Silvibacterium dinghuense: one gene and its partner. The protein of the gene in region 1 interacts with the protein of each later gene in a pairwise test. Links are inferred from orthologs where the notes say so. Each region holds a gene or a part of one and is shown on either strand. Other genes may lie near its edges.

Region 1 (6,739 bases):
AAAGCCATCACCTCCGTTGTTGCCCCGCCCGCAAAATACCAGTATCGAGCGTGCGGAAGAAAACTCGCGCACCACAAAGCGCGCCACCGCCGCTCCGGCATGGCGCATCAGGTCGATCGACGACACGCCGTATGTCTCGGCCGTCACCCGATCGGTGGTCCTCATCTCGTCGGCAGAAAGTATCCGCATCCCGTCTCGCATCCTAACCGATTCCAGATGCGCAAAGGAGCGCTGTGGAGTGCACACATCGCGAGAAATCGCCGAAAAAGAAAACGGCCTCCGCAGAGGAGGCCGTCTCGTTCTGAACGATTCAGGGCTATAGGTTTGTCATTCCGACCGAAGCATTCGTTCTTTCCGTTGTCATCCCGACCGGGGAGCGAAGCCGAAGGCGATCCGCCCTGCGCGCAGCAGCGACCAGTCCTTACTGCGGAGCGCCCTGCTCCGTCGCAGCCGCCGCCGGGGTCGCCGGCTCGCCCTGCTTCGAGGCAAAGTAGCTGTGATCCCAGAGGTTGCGGTAGAAGACGCCGGTCAGCTCGGCCGCCTTCGGCCCGAAGGTCGGGCGTCCGCCTTCGAGGAAGAAGACCGTCACGATCCGGCCGTACTGCGTGTCCGCATAGGAGGCGAACCAGCCGAAACGCGTGCCGTTGTCCGAGCAGGTGCCGGTCTTGCCCATCACCGGGAATTGGCTGAAGTTGGCGCGCAGCGAGCGGGCAGTGCCGTAGTCGACCGCTGCCGCCATGCCGCTCTGAATCTCCGGAATGATGCGGGCGATGTCGAGCGTGCGCTTGATCTTGGGCTGGAAATTCAGCACCTGGTCGGGCGAGGTCGGATGCTGCAAGTAGTAGAGCGTGCCGCCGTTGGCGATGGCCGAAACCAGCGCGCCAAGCTGCAGCGGGGTCATCGAGACGCTCTCGCCGAAGCTGCACATGCGGCCTACGCCGCCGCGATCCTCGGGCAGCACCTGATCGGGATAGACGCCGAGCTGCTCACCGGGAATGTTGTAACCGGCCAGCTCACCCAGGCCGAACTGGTTCGCATAGTGGCGCACGCGCTCGAAACCGAGCCGGCGGCCGATGGTCTCAAAGTAGAGGTTATTTGAGTGCGCCAGCGCCTCGGTCAGGGTCATGTGGTAGTTGCCGCCCAAGTTCACCGGCGTGTCCTTGGTGATGATGCCCTCTTCAAGAGCAGCCAGCGCGACCGAAACCTTGATCGTCGAGCAGGGCTCGGCGCCGCTCGAAAGCGCGAGCTTCTGGTTCACCATGGCCAGGATGCGGCCGTTACTTGGGTCGATAGCGACTGCGGTGCCGTTCATGTTGCCGAGCGCGGCAATCGCCGCCTCGCGCACCACCGGGTCTTCACCCGCCGTGATGTCGCCCTGCGTCTGGTCGATATCCGTAAAGGAGCTGGCATAGAAGCGCTCCCCGCCCCCACGGCGAATCACCAGATTCGCCCGGCGCAGACGCGCCCCGCCACGGGTACGAACACGGGTCGACGCGCTGACCACGCGCCGGCTGTGCTGGCGGCTGGCTATATGCCTGGCCGCGGCAGCCGACTCATGAACACGAGTCGCCCGGCGATGGGCGGGATGGCGGGTGGTCGCGGAACCGGCACGGCAGAGCGTGGAACCGGCGAGAGCCATGGCGAGCACGAAAAGAAAGAGACGCTTCATCGATTATCCGATCCTGATATCCGAATCCGGAGGCCGTGTCTCGAACCCCGATCCTTCAGCCGTTGTTCTGGGCCCAGCTCTGAACTCTGTCCCGGGCTTTCAAGCGTTCTGACTTGCATCGTACGCAGAAACCGCTCGTATGACCGCTCAAAGTGATGCCAGAGTGATCGGCACTGCTCAAAAGAGGCAACAGATACCGAAATGGCAAACGCCGCAAAGCGGATAACCTGCCGGTAAAAACCCCAAATGGAATCTGGAGTTCCGCCAGGCAGTTCCGCTGGCTCAAAACTGCTTGCGTTTTGGGTGGAGTTGCCTGCACCCAGTGTACTTGAGAGTTACGGTCAGCTTCCAGCCGCCAACCGTTCATGAAAGAAACTACAAGCCTTACCTCGGAAAACTGCCCGCTCGCGCCCCAAGGGAGCGGAAGCGCGAAGCACGAAATGCCTGGACGGCCAGTCCCGCAGCAGCTAGAAGCTGTTCCCCCGGCGCAGATACGCCGGAATATCCAGGCTCTCGCCGTTTTCGTCCTGGTGCACATCGGCAAAGGGATCGGGGACGGCCGCAGGAGCATCCTGGACCGCATGCGGCTGCACGGGCGGCTCGGCGACGGCAATGGCCGGCTCCGGCGCAACCGACGCGGCAGCGGTCTCGACCACCGGCACAGGCTCCTCTTCGTGGCTGGCCTCGGAAACCACCCCGGCGCGTGCCGAAGTGGTGTAGCCGCTCTCGTCGTCCGACTCCTCGCTGGCAAAGCGCGGACGGGCAGGCACGGAGCTGATCTCCACCTGCTCGTGCGCATGGCTGATCGGCTCCCGCAGCGAGGTGTTCAGCATGCGCTCGCGGCGCTCCGGGGCCTCACCCTGCTTGAAGCCGGTGGCGATGACCGTGATCTTCACATCGTCACCCATGCTCTCGTCGAGCACAGCGCCGAAGATGATGTTCGCCTCTTCGTGCGCCGCATTCTGGATGAGCGTCGAGGCCTCGTTGACCTCGTTCAGCTTGAGCGAGCTCGAGCCGCTGATATTGATCAGGATGCCGCGCGCCCCGTCGATCGCGCCGGCCTCGAGCAGCGGCGATGCCATGGCGGCCATCGCAGCGTCCACCGCGCGGTTCTCGCCCGAGCGCTGCGCCGTGCCCATCACTGCGTAGCCCATGCCGGCCATCGTCGTCTTCACGTCGGCAAAGTCGCGGTTGATGATGCCGGGGATGGTGATGATGTCCGAGATGCCCTGCACGCCCTGGCGCAGCACATCGTCTGCGATGCGGAAGGACTCGAAGAAGCCCGCATCCTTGGCAACCGCCAGCAGCTTCTCGTTGGGAATCACGATCATCGTGTCCACCGACTCGAGCAGCTCCTGCATGCCGCGCTCGGCCTGCGCCATGCGGCGCTTGCCCTCGAAGCTGAAAGGCCGTGTCACCACCGCAACCGTAAGCGCACCCATTTCGCTGGCCAGCGAAGCGATGACCGGAGCTGCGCCCGTACCCGTGCCGCCGCCCAGGCCAGCCGTCACGAACACCATGTCCGCGCCTTCGAGCGCCTCGATGATCTTTTCCGAGTCTTCCAGCGCCGCACGGCGGCCGATATCCGGATTCGCGCCCGCGCCCAGGCCGCTGGTCAGCTTGGTCCCGAGCTGGAGCTTCACCGGCGCTTCCGAAAGCTGGAGCGCCTGACGGTCGGTGTTGGCGGCGATGAACTCGACGCCCTCGACCCGCGCCTGAATCATGCGGTTGACTGCGTTGCCACCACCACCGCCGACACCGATGACCTTGATCCTGGCTCCGCGCGGAACCTCGTCAAAATACTGAATGCGAATTTCTTCCGGGTAACTCATCGGCTCCGACTCCTTCTCCATCCTCGACTGCTGAAATACGTTCCTGCCAGATTCCTTACGACTGAAACTCGTTTACAAACTTCCTGCAAAAATCGCGCGCAGCTTGGCGCGCAGGCTGTTGTCTTCCGCCGCACGGATGATGCTGGTGCGATGGGTATAAAGCAGGGCGCCGATCAGCGCCGAACACTCCGGCTGCGCCAGCTCCTCGGGCATCTTCGAGAGCGGCACCGGCGAGCCGATACGAGCCGGCACACGCAACAGGCTCTCCGCCGTGTCGAGCAGGCCGGGCAGGCGCGCGCCGCCGCCGGTGAGCACGCATCCGGCGCCCAGCGCCTCCAGCACGCCACCCTGGCGAAGGTTATCGCGCAGCATATGGAAGAGCTCACGGGCGCGCGGCTCCAGAATCTCGCACACCAGCCGCTGGCGCACCGTGCGCGGAGCATAGCCGGGCATGCCGGTCAGCTCGATCTCCGCGCTCTGCGAAACGGCCGTAACCACGGCATGCCCGTAGTGGCACTTGATCCACTCCGCCTCCGGCGGCGTCACATGCAGACCGGCAGCGAGGTCGTTCGTAAAGTGGTCGCCGCCGATGGGAATCACCGAGGTATGCGCCACCGAGCCCTCGAAGAAGACGATCAACTCGCTGGTCGCCGCACCGATGTCGAGCAGGCAGACACCCAGCTCGCGCTCGTCGGCAGAGATGGTGGACTCCGCCGCGGCCACGGCTTCGAAGACCGATTCCGTCACCTCGAGCCCGGCCCGGTTGGCGCAGGTCACAATGCTCTGCTGCGCGCCGGCCGAGCAGGTCGCGATATGCAGGTTCACCTCGAGCCGTCCGCCCACCATGCCCACCGGGTCGTGGATATTCGGCTGATCGTCGAGGATGAACTGCTGCGGCAGCAAATGAATGACTTCGCGGTCCTGGGGCAGCGAGACCGAGCGCGCACGGTCGACCGCGGCGCGGACATCTTCGCGCGAAATCTCGCGCAGGCGATTGCCCAAGCTGATACCGCCGCGGCTGTTTACACCGCGAATATGCGGGCCGCCGACCGCGATCACGCATTTTTCAATCGTGGCATCGGCGCGCTTTTCCGCCAGCGTTGCAGCCTTGTTCACGGCCTCGGCCGCGGGCTTCAGCTCGGCGATCACGCCCTTGCGCATGCCGGCGGCATCCACGATGCCGTGGCCGCGATAGCGCAGCGCGCCGTCATGCAGCTCGGCAATCAGCACGCGGGTCTTCGAGCTTCCGGTATCGAGCACGGCAATCAGGTTGTCAGACTTCTGGCTCATCGTGCCGTCCTCCGTACATGGTGCGCAGCCGCAGCGCTACGTTTCTTTGCGGCTGTCTCCTTTGTATTAGGCTTTGCCGCGGCAGCCGGAGCCGCCGGCGCTGCAGAAGAGGCAGCGGAGGAAGCATCGGGCGCGGGAGCGCCGCCTTTCTTGAGCACCACCTGCCCGTCGTAACGCAGATCGACGGCCACCAGCGTGGGATACTGCTGTTCCCATTCTGCAACGTGCGACTGGTAGATGCGATAACGCTCCAGGAACTTTTCGTCGCCGAAATGCAGCTGCAAATCAGACCCCTTGGCTGGGACCGTCGCACGCACATCTTCTGCGTCAGAGAGATCGATCTCGCTCATCTGGTCGGAGAGATGCTGGCTGCCGGTATCGAGCGCAGTAAGGAAGCTCTGGTAAAGCTGCATGCGCACCTTGCGCGCGGCCGGCGGATCTTCAGGACGGATGCCGGTGACCACCGGGAAGGAGAAATGGCGTGTAGCCATCATCTCCGGCGACATATCGAGGATGACGCCGTCGGCATCGGCCAGCTTTACCTGGTCGCCGATGCGCACAAAGGCAATCGGAGTCCGCTCGGTCACCGCAACCCGCAGCTCGTTCGGCAGAATGCGCATGACCGTCGCATGCTGCACCCAGGGAATCTCCTCGAGATCCTTCTGGCGCTGCGCGAGCGGCACATGGAAGATGTTGCGGCCGATGTCCTCGCCAAAGACGGAGAGCAATTCGTCGCGGGTCAGCTGGCTGTTGCCCATGGTCTGAACGTCAGCGGCCGAGTCCATGCGGAAGCGCGGGTCGGTATTCAGGAAGTGGCGGACGGAAAGCACCACCGCGATCCCTCCGGCAAGGATAGCCAGCCCGGCAACAGCCAGGGCGATGCGGCCCCAGCGGGTATAGGTCCAGAGCGGCAGAAATCCCTTGCGGATAGGAACGCGGCGGCGGGTGCGGAGAAACGGTTCGTCTTCCTCGGCGGCGGCGCGGCCCAGGTTCTCGGCAGCTTTGTCGAGCAGCCGTTCGCGCACGGAGTCGCGGCTTCGCGCGCGATCCGCGTCGCCCTTGGCGGCGCGGGAGCGCGCAGGCGCAGCCGGCTTTGCGGGACGAAGAAACGCTTCGTCCGCATCGTCTTCGACGTATGCCGAGCCCCGAGTTGAATAAGAATCTTTTTTCGCCACGCCCGAGCCAGGTCGTGAGAGTCGCCGCTTCGACTATAACCGGCAGCCCCCTGTGCATGGGCCAGGGGAATCAGGAGAGGCATCAGGCCAACAGCGGCAAAGCCGCGCTCACCTGCTACAGATACGGCGTAGGAATGCGCGAACGCCGCGGCGCGCGCCGGATGGGGACCGAATTTGCCGTATCCCGCAGCCCGCTCCAGCCCTCGGCCACCACGATGCTGTTCACCGGGCGATGAGGATCGTACCGCACCGAACACGGGAAGCTGAGCCGTGCCTCATAGATGTTGATGTAGTCACCGAGCTGGGTCACATCCTGCGAGCACTCGTAAACCACCCCGGCAATCTCATATTTATAGAGAATCAGCTGCAGGCCATCCGGACGGCCGCTCTCTTCCGGGCTCAGATCGGAGATATCGAGGATGGTGCCGTCGATGATCCGTCCCGCCTTCACCAGCAGCTCGCGCCGCAGGCGTTCGAGCTCCTCCTCGGTCGGCTTTTTGCGCATGGCGTAATACGCCGCGATGCCCCCAAGGCACAACCCTGCGGCCGTAAGGACTCCGACAACTTGGGGATCGCGCAGGGAAAGGCCGCTCATCAGACTCACAGGACTTCGATTCGAGAATACCGCAGGTTGGTTGTGGGACAGGCTTTACTTCTGCGGATTGGACGTTACCAGCGTCGTGAATGTTCCATGAAACCGGGTCATCGGGCCATGATATTCACGGCCACCGGAGCCTTGCGCGGCGGGTAGCAGGAGCGGTCATCGCAGGCCT
Region 2 (6,824 bases), 1.1 Mb from region 1 along the record:
ACAGATCCACACCATGGAGACGCAGGCACCGCCGGTGCGCATCGTGATCCCGGGCAAGGTTCACCGCAATGACGCGGCCGACGCGACGCATTCACCCATCTTCCATCAGCTCGAAGGCCTGTGCGTGGACACGAACATCACCTTCGCCGACCTGAAGGGCACACTCGACCACGCCATGAAGGAGCTCTTCGGCTCGAGCGTGAAGACGCGCTTCTTCCCCTCGTTCTTCCCCTTCACCGAGCCCTCGGCGGACGTGCAGATTTCGTGCCCCTTCTGCGGCGGCAAGGGCTGCCGCAAGTGCAAGCACTCGGGCTGGATCGAGCTGCTCGGCTGCGGCATGGTCGATCCCGCGGTGTTTGGCTTCGTGCAGCAGAAGCAGCCCGCGTATGACCCGAAGAAGATCTCGGGCTTCGCCTTCGGTATGGGCATCGACCGCATCGCCATGATGAAGTACGGGATCAGTGACATTGGCCTGCTTTACTCGGGAGATCTGCGGTTTTTGGAGCAGTTTGGGTAGGAGCGAGGACAAGACAGTTAGCAGTTAGGCACAAAGACGGCCAGGATTGAGTTGCGAAGTGCGAGCGGGAGTGCCCTATGCGCGTAAAGCAATTTCGCGATTTTGTCGTCTGGCAGCGTGGGATGGAGCTTGCCAGGGAAATTTACCGGCTGACGCGGAGCTTTCCGAAGGAAGAAGTATTCGGGCTGAGCAGTCAGATGAAACGGGCGGCAGTCTCAATCCCCAGCAATATCGCGGAAGGGCATGGTCGCTCAACGGATCGAGCTTTCGCAGTGTTTCTGGGACATGCACGGGGCTCGCTTTTTGAGCTGGAAACACAGACGGAGCTTGCGGAAAGCCTGGGCTTCCTGTCGAAGGACGATGAGAAAAAAGTGCTGTCGTTGTGCGGAGAGATCGGCCGAATGCTTCACGGACTATTGAATTCGATGAAAGAGGAAACACGAAAGCAGGGGTAACTTTTACTGGCCGCTTTATCACTGGCCGTCTTTGTGCCTGATTGCTCGAAAGTGCAGCTATGAATATTCTCTCCAATTGGCTCCGTGACTATCTTCCCGGCCTCATCGCTACCGATCGCGAGCTTGCCGAAGACCTGACGCTGCGCGGCATCGCTGTCGAAGGCGTCTTCGATCTCGGTGAAGGCAAGGGCTCGCTCTTCGAGATGGACATCACCACCAACCGCGTGGACGCGATGAACCACTACGGCATCGCGCGCGAGGCGGCGATCATTTATGGCCTTCTGCTGAAGCCCTTCGATCTCTCGCTGCCGGCGGCGAAGCCCGGCGCGGCGTATCCGATCGCGATTGAAGACCCGAAGCTCTGCGGACGCTTCACTGCCCGCGTGGTGCGCGGCGTGACGATTGCGTCCTCGACCGGCATCGTCGCCGAGCGCTTCGGACTGCTCGGGCAGAAGCTCATCTCGAACGCGGTCGACGCAAGCAACTACGTCATGTTCGCCATGGGCCAGCCCACGCACGCCTTCGACCTCGACAAGGTCGAGGGCACGGTCATTGTGAGGCGCGCGCGCAAGGGCGAGACCATCAAGCTGCTCGACGAGCTCGTGCACACGCTCGACCCTGAAGACCTCATCGTTGCCGACGAGAAGAAGCCGCTGGGCCTCGCGGGCGTGATGGGCGGATGGGATTCGCGCATCACGCCCGAGACGAAGAACGTGCTCGTCGAGGCGGCGTGGTTTGACCAGGCCACCATCCGCCGCTCGTCGAAGCGGCACCTGCTGCACACCGATGCTTCGCATCGCTTCGAGCGCGGCGCGGATTACAACGCCGCCCCGGTCGCCTCGGCGCTGCTGACGCAGATCATTCTCGAGTCGGGCGGCGAGATTGTCGGCGACTTCGCCGATATCCAGATTCCCGAGGTCGAAGCCAAGACTGTCAAGCGCAGCTGCATCGCCTTCAGCGCCAGCGAGATTACGCGCCTGCTGGGTGCGACCGAAGATCCCGAGGGAATCGGTGCGGTGCAGGCCGAGACGATCCTCACCGGCCTCGGCTGCCAGCTTGAGACAAACCGCGAGGGGGAATACTCTGTCGCGCTGCCCAGCTGGCGACTCGATCTCGAGCGCGAGATCGACCTGATCGAAGAGATCGCGCGCGTCTACGGCTACAACAAGTTCAAGAACACGCTGCCCAACTTCGCCGGCTCGGTCGTCGAGCTGCCCTGGGCTGAAAAAGAGCGCGTCGTTCGTGGCCAGCTTCTTTCCATGGGCTGGAATGAAGCCATCTCCTCGACCTTCTGCTCGGAGGCCGATGCAACGCTCTTCGCGCCTCAGCCTGCTTCATCGGTCGCTATGGGCAATCCGCTGAGCGAAGAGGCCGGCATGCTGCGCCCGTCGCTGCTGCCAGGCATGGCGACGATGCTGGCGCTCAATCTCAACCGCGACGTGGAAGATGTTGCACTTTTCGAAATCGGTACGGCCTTCAGCGGATCGACAGAAAAGGTAGAAGAACGGCCTGCGCTGTCGATTGGAGCCTCAGGCCGCGCTTTTGGCGCGGATGCCGTGACCTTCTACGACATGAAGGGTGCGGTCGAGGCGCTGCTGGGCAAGTTTGCAGCGCGCTCGGCCTATTACGACGCGCTCTTGTTGCCGCCCTGGCTCCATCCGGGGCGTAGCGCGCGGGTGGTGCTTGAGGGCATGACCATCGGCTACTTCGGCCAGCTGCATCCGGAAGAAGCGGAGCGCCGCAAGCTCAAGCAAATCTGTTTCCTGGGTGAGATCTATCTCGACCGCCTCTATAAGCAGTCGCTGCGGGTACCGGTGATGCGCGAGCTCTCGAGATTCCAGGCGGTGCGCCGCGACTTCTCGCTGCTCTTCCCGGACGCGGTTCTGTATGGAGCGATCGATTCGGCACTGCGCGGCCTCGGCATCCCCGAGCTGAAGAGCTTCGAGGCGAAGGAGATCCTGCGCGGCACCGATTCTGCGGCCGCGGCGGGCAGACTCGCCCCGGTGGGGCAGTATTCGCTGCTGCTGCGCACGGTTTTCCAGTCGAATGAGCGCACGCTGCGCGACGAGGAGCTGCAGGAATTCTCGCAGAAAGTCATTGCTGCGCTGGCGACGCTCGGCGGCCAGCTGCGTGGTTAAGATTTGTGCGGGTATCGCCCGAGGCACGTCGGTGGAGGATGGGTTGGGGAATTTCCCGCATCCACCGAGGCCGCGGCGCTATACTGCGCGAAGATACGAAGAGAAGATTTTCTCCTAACGAAGAGGTATTTCGCTGATGTCCACGCTCGCTCTTGAAGAAACCCAGCTTCCGCTGACCGCCGATGACTTCAACGCACTGGAGCAGCGTGTGCTGCGCATGGTGGAACTGCTCCGGCAGGAGCGCGAGGCCCGTGGCGCGGCCGAGCAAAAGATCCAGTCGCTCGAAGCAACGGTGCGGAGCCTCGAAGAGAGCGGGCTGAATGCGGAACAGCGCGCCGAAAACCTGCAGGAGCAGCTCACCGCCTCGCAGCGGCGCATCGAAGAGCTCGATCAGCAGACGAATCATCAGACGCAGCAGATCGGCAATCTCGAAGGCGAGCGCGAGCACGTGCGCGGCCGCGTCGAGCGCCTGCTCAAGCAGCTCGAAGAGATCCCGGCCTAAGAGCGCCGGCAAAGGAGTAGCGTGGCGATGTCATCCCCTCAGGATCCCCGGCACGACGAAGGGCAAATGGAAGCGATCACCGTCGATATCTACGATCAGACCTACCACTTGCGGGGGCACGATCCCGAGTACCTGCGGCGGCTGGGTGAGATGGTCGACATGAAGATGCGCGCGGTCGCTTCGCGGGGCAAGACCGTCGATTCCCTGCGCGTCGCGGTGCTTGCGGCGCTGAATATCGCCGACGAGCTGGCCACACTGCAGGAACAGACCAGGAGCGGCAGCGGGCAGCTGCGCACGCGGACGAATTCGCTCGCCGGGCTGCTCGACGACGTGCTCGGCAGCGAGCGGAAGATCGGGTAAAGGCGGCAGCCAGCAGCCAGTCACAAGAACGGCTAGTAGAGAAGCGGCCAGTGGGAGCATCGCTCCTGCTGGCCGCTTTTGTTTTGCGAGAATTCCGGGTGCCCCACATCTCGTTCTTTCCGAGATGTGGGTTCGCAGAACGAACGCGCTACGAAGGTCTGTACCGTCCCACCCAGGCGGAGCTTGGATGGGACACCCGGGTCTTTAGCATTTCGGCAATGCCAGATTCGCGACCAGCGGGAGCGCGAGCCGAAGGCGATTGCCCCTGACGGCCAGTCAGGGCTTGGGGTTCGCCACAAACACCGGCGTCTTCGCGTCGCTGGCAAAGCGCCAGGCGCTCAGGTAGGCGAGATCGAGGATTTTCGTCATCTTCGGATAATCGATCTTCTCTGCCGTGTCGGTGATGTGGTGGTAATCGGGATGGAAGCCGGTGAACCACCAGAAGGCTGGGATGTTGTGCAGCACAAAGGGGAATTGGTCGGAGCGGAAGAAGACGTTGAGCGCACTCTCGTGGTCGAAGCGGTCGTCCAGGATGAGGCCGACATGCCCGTTCTCCTCCTTCACCACGGCGTCATAGCCGGGTGAGTAGAGCGCGCCGATCAGGTTCAGCCGGTTCGAGGTATCGGCCGGAATCTGGATGAGGCCGTCGGTCTGCGGGCTGGGCTTCTCGTCGCGGCCGATCATATCGAAGTTGATCTGCGCGCGGGTGGTGGCCAGCGGCCGCAGCGGGTGCTGTGCCAGGTAGTAGGCGCCAAGCAGGCCGCGCTCCTCGCCGGCGAAGACAACAAAGAGGATAGACCGTTTCGGATGCGTGCCGTTGGCGGCGAAGGCATGCGCCAGCTCGACCACGCCGACCGTGCCCGATCCGTTGTCGTCGGCGCCGTGCCAGATCTGCACGCAGTCCGGTCCGGCGGGAGTAGGTTGTCCATGCTCGTCCACGCCGCCAGCGTTCGCCGGGCAGGGCGCGGCGCCGTCATGATCATGGTGCGCGGTGATCATGACTGTCTCTGTTTTGAGCTTCGGGTCTGAACCCAGAAGCAGGCCGGCGACATTCCAGCTTGTGCCATCCTTCTCGGAGGTGTTGCGCAGGTGCAGGGTCAGCGTGGTGTCTGGCAGGTTGCGGCTCTGGTTGGAGAGGTCCTTGTCGATGGCCGCCTGCAGCGCCGAAGCCTCGGCCTTGCCTGAGGTGTTTTGGGTGGCAGCGAGCGTTGCAAAGAGCTGATCGGCCACGTCGTCGAGCACCAGCACGCTGGGAATGTGCAGTTCATCGTCGGCGATGGCCTGGAGCGGCAGTGGCACGGCGCGGGTGATACTGCCGCCGATGCGGGCGGCGCGCTCGGCATTGGTCAGGTGCTTGCGATTCGGCTCGGCGACGACGACCAGCGCCACGGCGCCGTGGGCCTGTGCGTTCCATAATTTCACGCGCGTGGTGGCGTAGCGGGTATTGCCCGTGCCGTTGAAGATCGACTGCGGATCGTCCTCCTGCGGCTCATGGTCGAAGACGAAGACGATCTTGCCTTTGGCGTCGATGCCCTTGTAGTCGTCATACCCGAGCTCGGGTGCGGTGATGCCATAGCCGGCGAAGACCACGGGCGCAGTGAGATCGACAGCCTTGCGATAAGCGCCGAAGGCCTGTGGCGCGTGCCAGACGGTCGTCTTCCCATCCTGGGTCAGGGTGACGCTCGAGGCGGCGCGGTCTGCGCGGTACTCCACCAGCGGGACAGCCTGCAGGTAGGAGGGCTTGCCTGACGCGTCCCTTGCCGCCGGAACCAGGCCGGCCTTGGCAAACTGGTCGGCGATCCAGTGAACGGCGACTTCGTCGCCGGGCTGGAGGCTCATGCGGCCTTCGAGCTTGTCGCTGGCGATGTAGGCGAGGTCACGGCGGAGATCGGACTCCTGAATGGCGGCGAAGCCCTTGGCTTCGCGGGCAGAGACAGGCGCCGGCGCACCGGCTTGCGCGCTCAGGAGGAGCGTGCCGGAAAGAGCGGCGACGCTGCCGAAGGCCAGGACAAGCATAGAGAGACGTGGCATGGGAGACATCCTAACCCAGCCGTACGGTAAGTGATCCCGAGAAATGCAGATAAATCACAGAAAAAAAGCCACTTGAGGGAAGCGCCTGAAAATTTACACAGAAAAACGAAAACGGGAGCCAACAAAAAACGGGGCGGCCGTATCGTAATGTCCGGAGGATAAGCACTCTTATGAAGCTGATTCGCAGAGCGGCAGCTGTGTCTACACTGGCTGCGATGTTGGCCGGTGGTGCGATGTTTGCCCAGCAACCGGGACCGGGCGGCCCAGGCGGTCCTGGTCCAGGTGGACCTGGTGGGCACGACAATCACCAGTATGTGCGCCACAATGACTGGCGCAAGGGACGGCGCATGGCCCAGGGCGATTGGGCCCGTGGTGAGCGTGTCGATTACCAGCGCTATCACCTGAAGCCCCCACCGCGCGGCTATGAGTGGCGCGAAGTCGACGGCAACTATGTGATGGCGGCTGTGGCCACGGGGCTCATCGCCTCGGTGATCGTAGCTTCCACCGTGCACTAGAGCCTGTTATGAACTTTCCCGCGGCGGACGCTGGGAGCCAATTTTTCTGAGGTCGAGGAGCGAGTTGCGACGGATATCGGGTTATCTCCGAGCGGCGAGCGACGAAGAGATCGGGAAAATTGGCCCCAGCCCTTCGGGTTGCGGGGAAAATCGGCCCATACTTCGTTGTCGGCCTCGCCTAGGAATAGCCAATGTCTTCGGCCTCCGCCTCGTCTCGGCCGATTTTCCCACGCAACGCCGCTCGCGCGAAAGTTCATAACAGGCTCTCGACCACATCCCCAACCCATCCCACGAGGCGAACGCCGG

The links.
Region 2: the proteins of ftsZ (region 1) and ESZ00_RS08415 interact in binary tests that used the Bacillus subtilis proteins (3 or more experiments, as listed by UniProt). The link is inferred for Silvibacterium dinghuense from one-to-one orthologs.

The regions. Positions count from the first base shown.
Region 1 is NZ_SDMK01000001.1:1,064,567-1,071,305, forward strand. The notes cover bases 1,320-4,138. They hold ftsZ (cell division protein FtsZ), read right to left. Parts: upstream 3,502-4,138; coding sequence 2,137-3,501; downstream 1,320-2,136. Other genes in these bases: ESZ00_RS04170 (penicillin-binding transpeptidase domain-containing protein), read right to left, coding at 1,320-1,669; ftsA (cell division protein FtsA), read right to left, coding at 3,574-4,138. In the rest of the region: ESZ00_RS04165 (NAD(P)H-hydrate dehydratase), read right to left, coding at 1-189; more of ESZ00_RS04170, read right to left, coding at 422-1,319; more of ftsA, read right to left, coding at 4,139-4,791; ESZ00_RS04185 (cell division protein FtsQ/DivIB), read right to left, coding at 4,788-5,966; ESZ00_RS04190 (hypothetical protein), read right to left, coding at 6,082-6,561; ESZ00_RS04195 (protein-disulfide reductase DsbD domain-containing protein), read right to left, coding at 6,669-6,739. UniProt on the Bacillus subtilis protein: Essential cell division protein that forms a contractile ring structure (Z ring) at the future cell division site. The regulation of the ring assembly controls the timing and the location of cell division.
Region 2 is NZ_SDMK01000001.1:2,135,600-2,142,423, forward strand. What follows is about bases 2,402-5,305. They hold ESZ00_RS08415 (cell division protein ZapA), read left to right. Parts: upstream 2,402-3,639; coding sequence 3,640-3,972; downstream 3,973-5,305. Other genes in these bases: pheT (phenylalanine--tRNA ligase subunit beta), read left to right, coding at 2,402-3,110; ESZ00_RS08410 (hypothetical protein), read left to right, coding at 3,247-3,612; ESZ00_RS08420 (M28 family peptidase), read right to left, coding at 4,249-5,305. In the rest of the region: pheS (phenylalanine--tRNA ligase subunit alpha), read left to right, coding at 1-517; ESZ00_RS08400 (four helix bundle protein), read left to right, coding at 595-972; more of pheT, read left to right, coding at 1,032-2,401; more of ESZ00_RS08420, read right to left, coding at 5,306-6,003; ESZ00_RS08425 (RcnB family protein), read left to right, coding at 6,174-6,518. UniProt on the Bacillus subtilis protein: Activator of cell division through the inhibition of FtsZ GTPase activity, therefore promoting FtsZ assembly into bundles of protofilaments necessary for the formation of the division Z ring.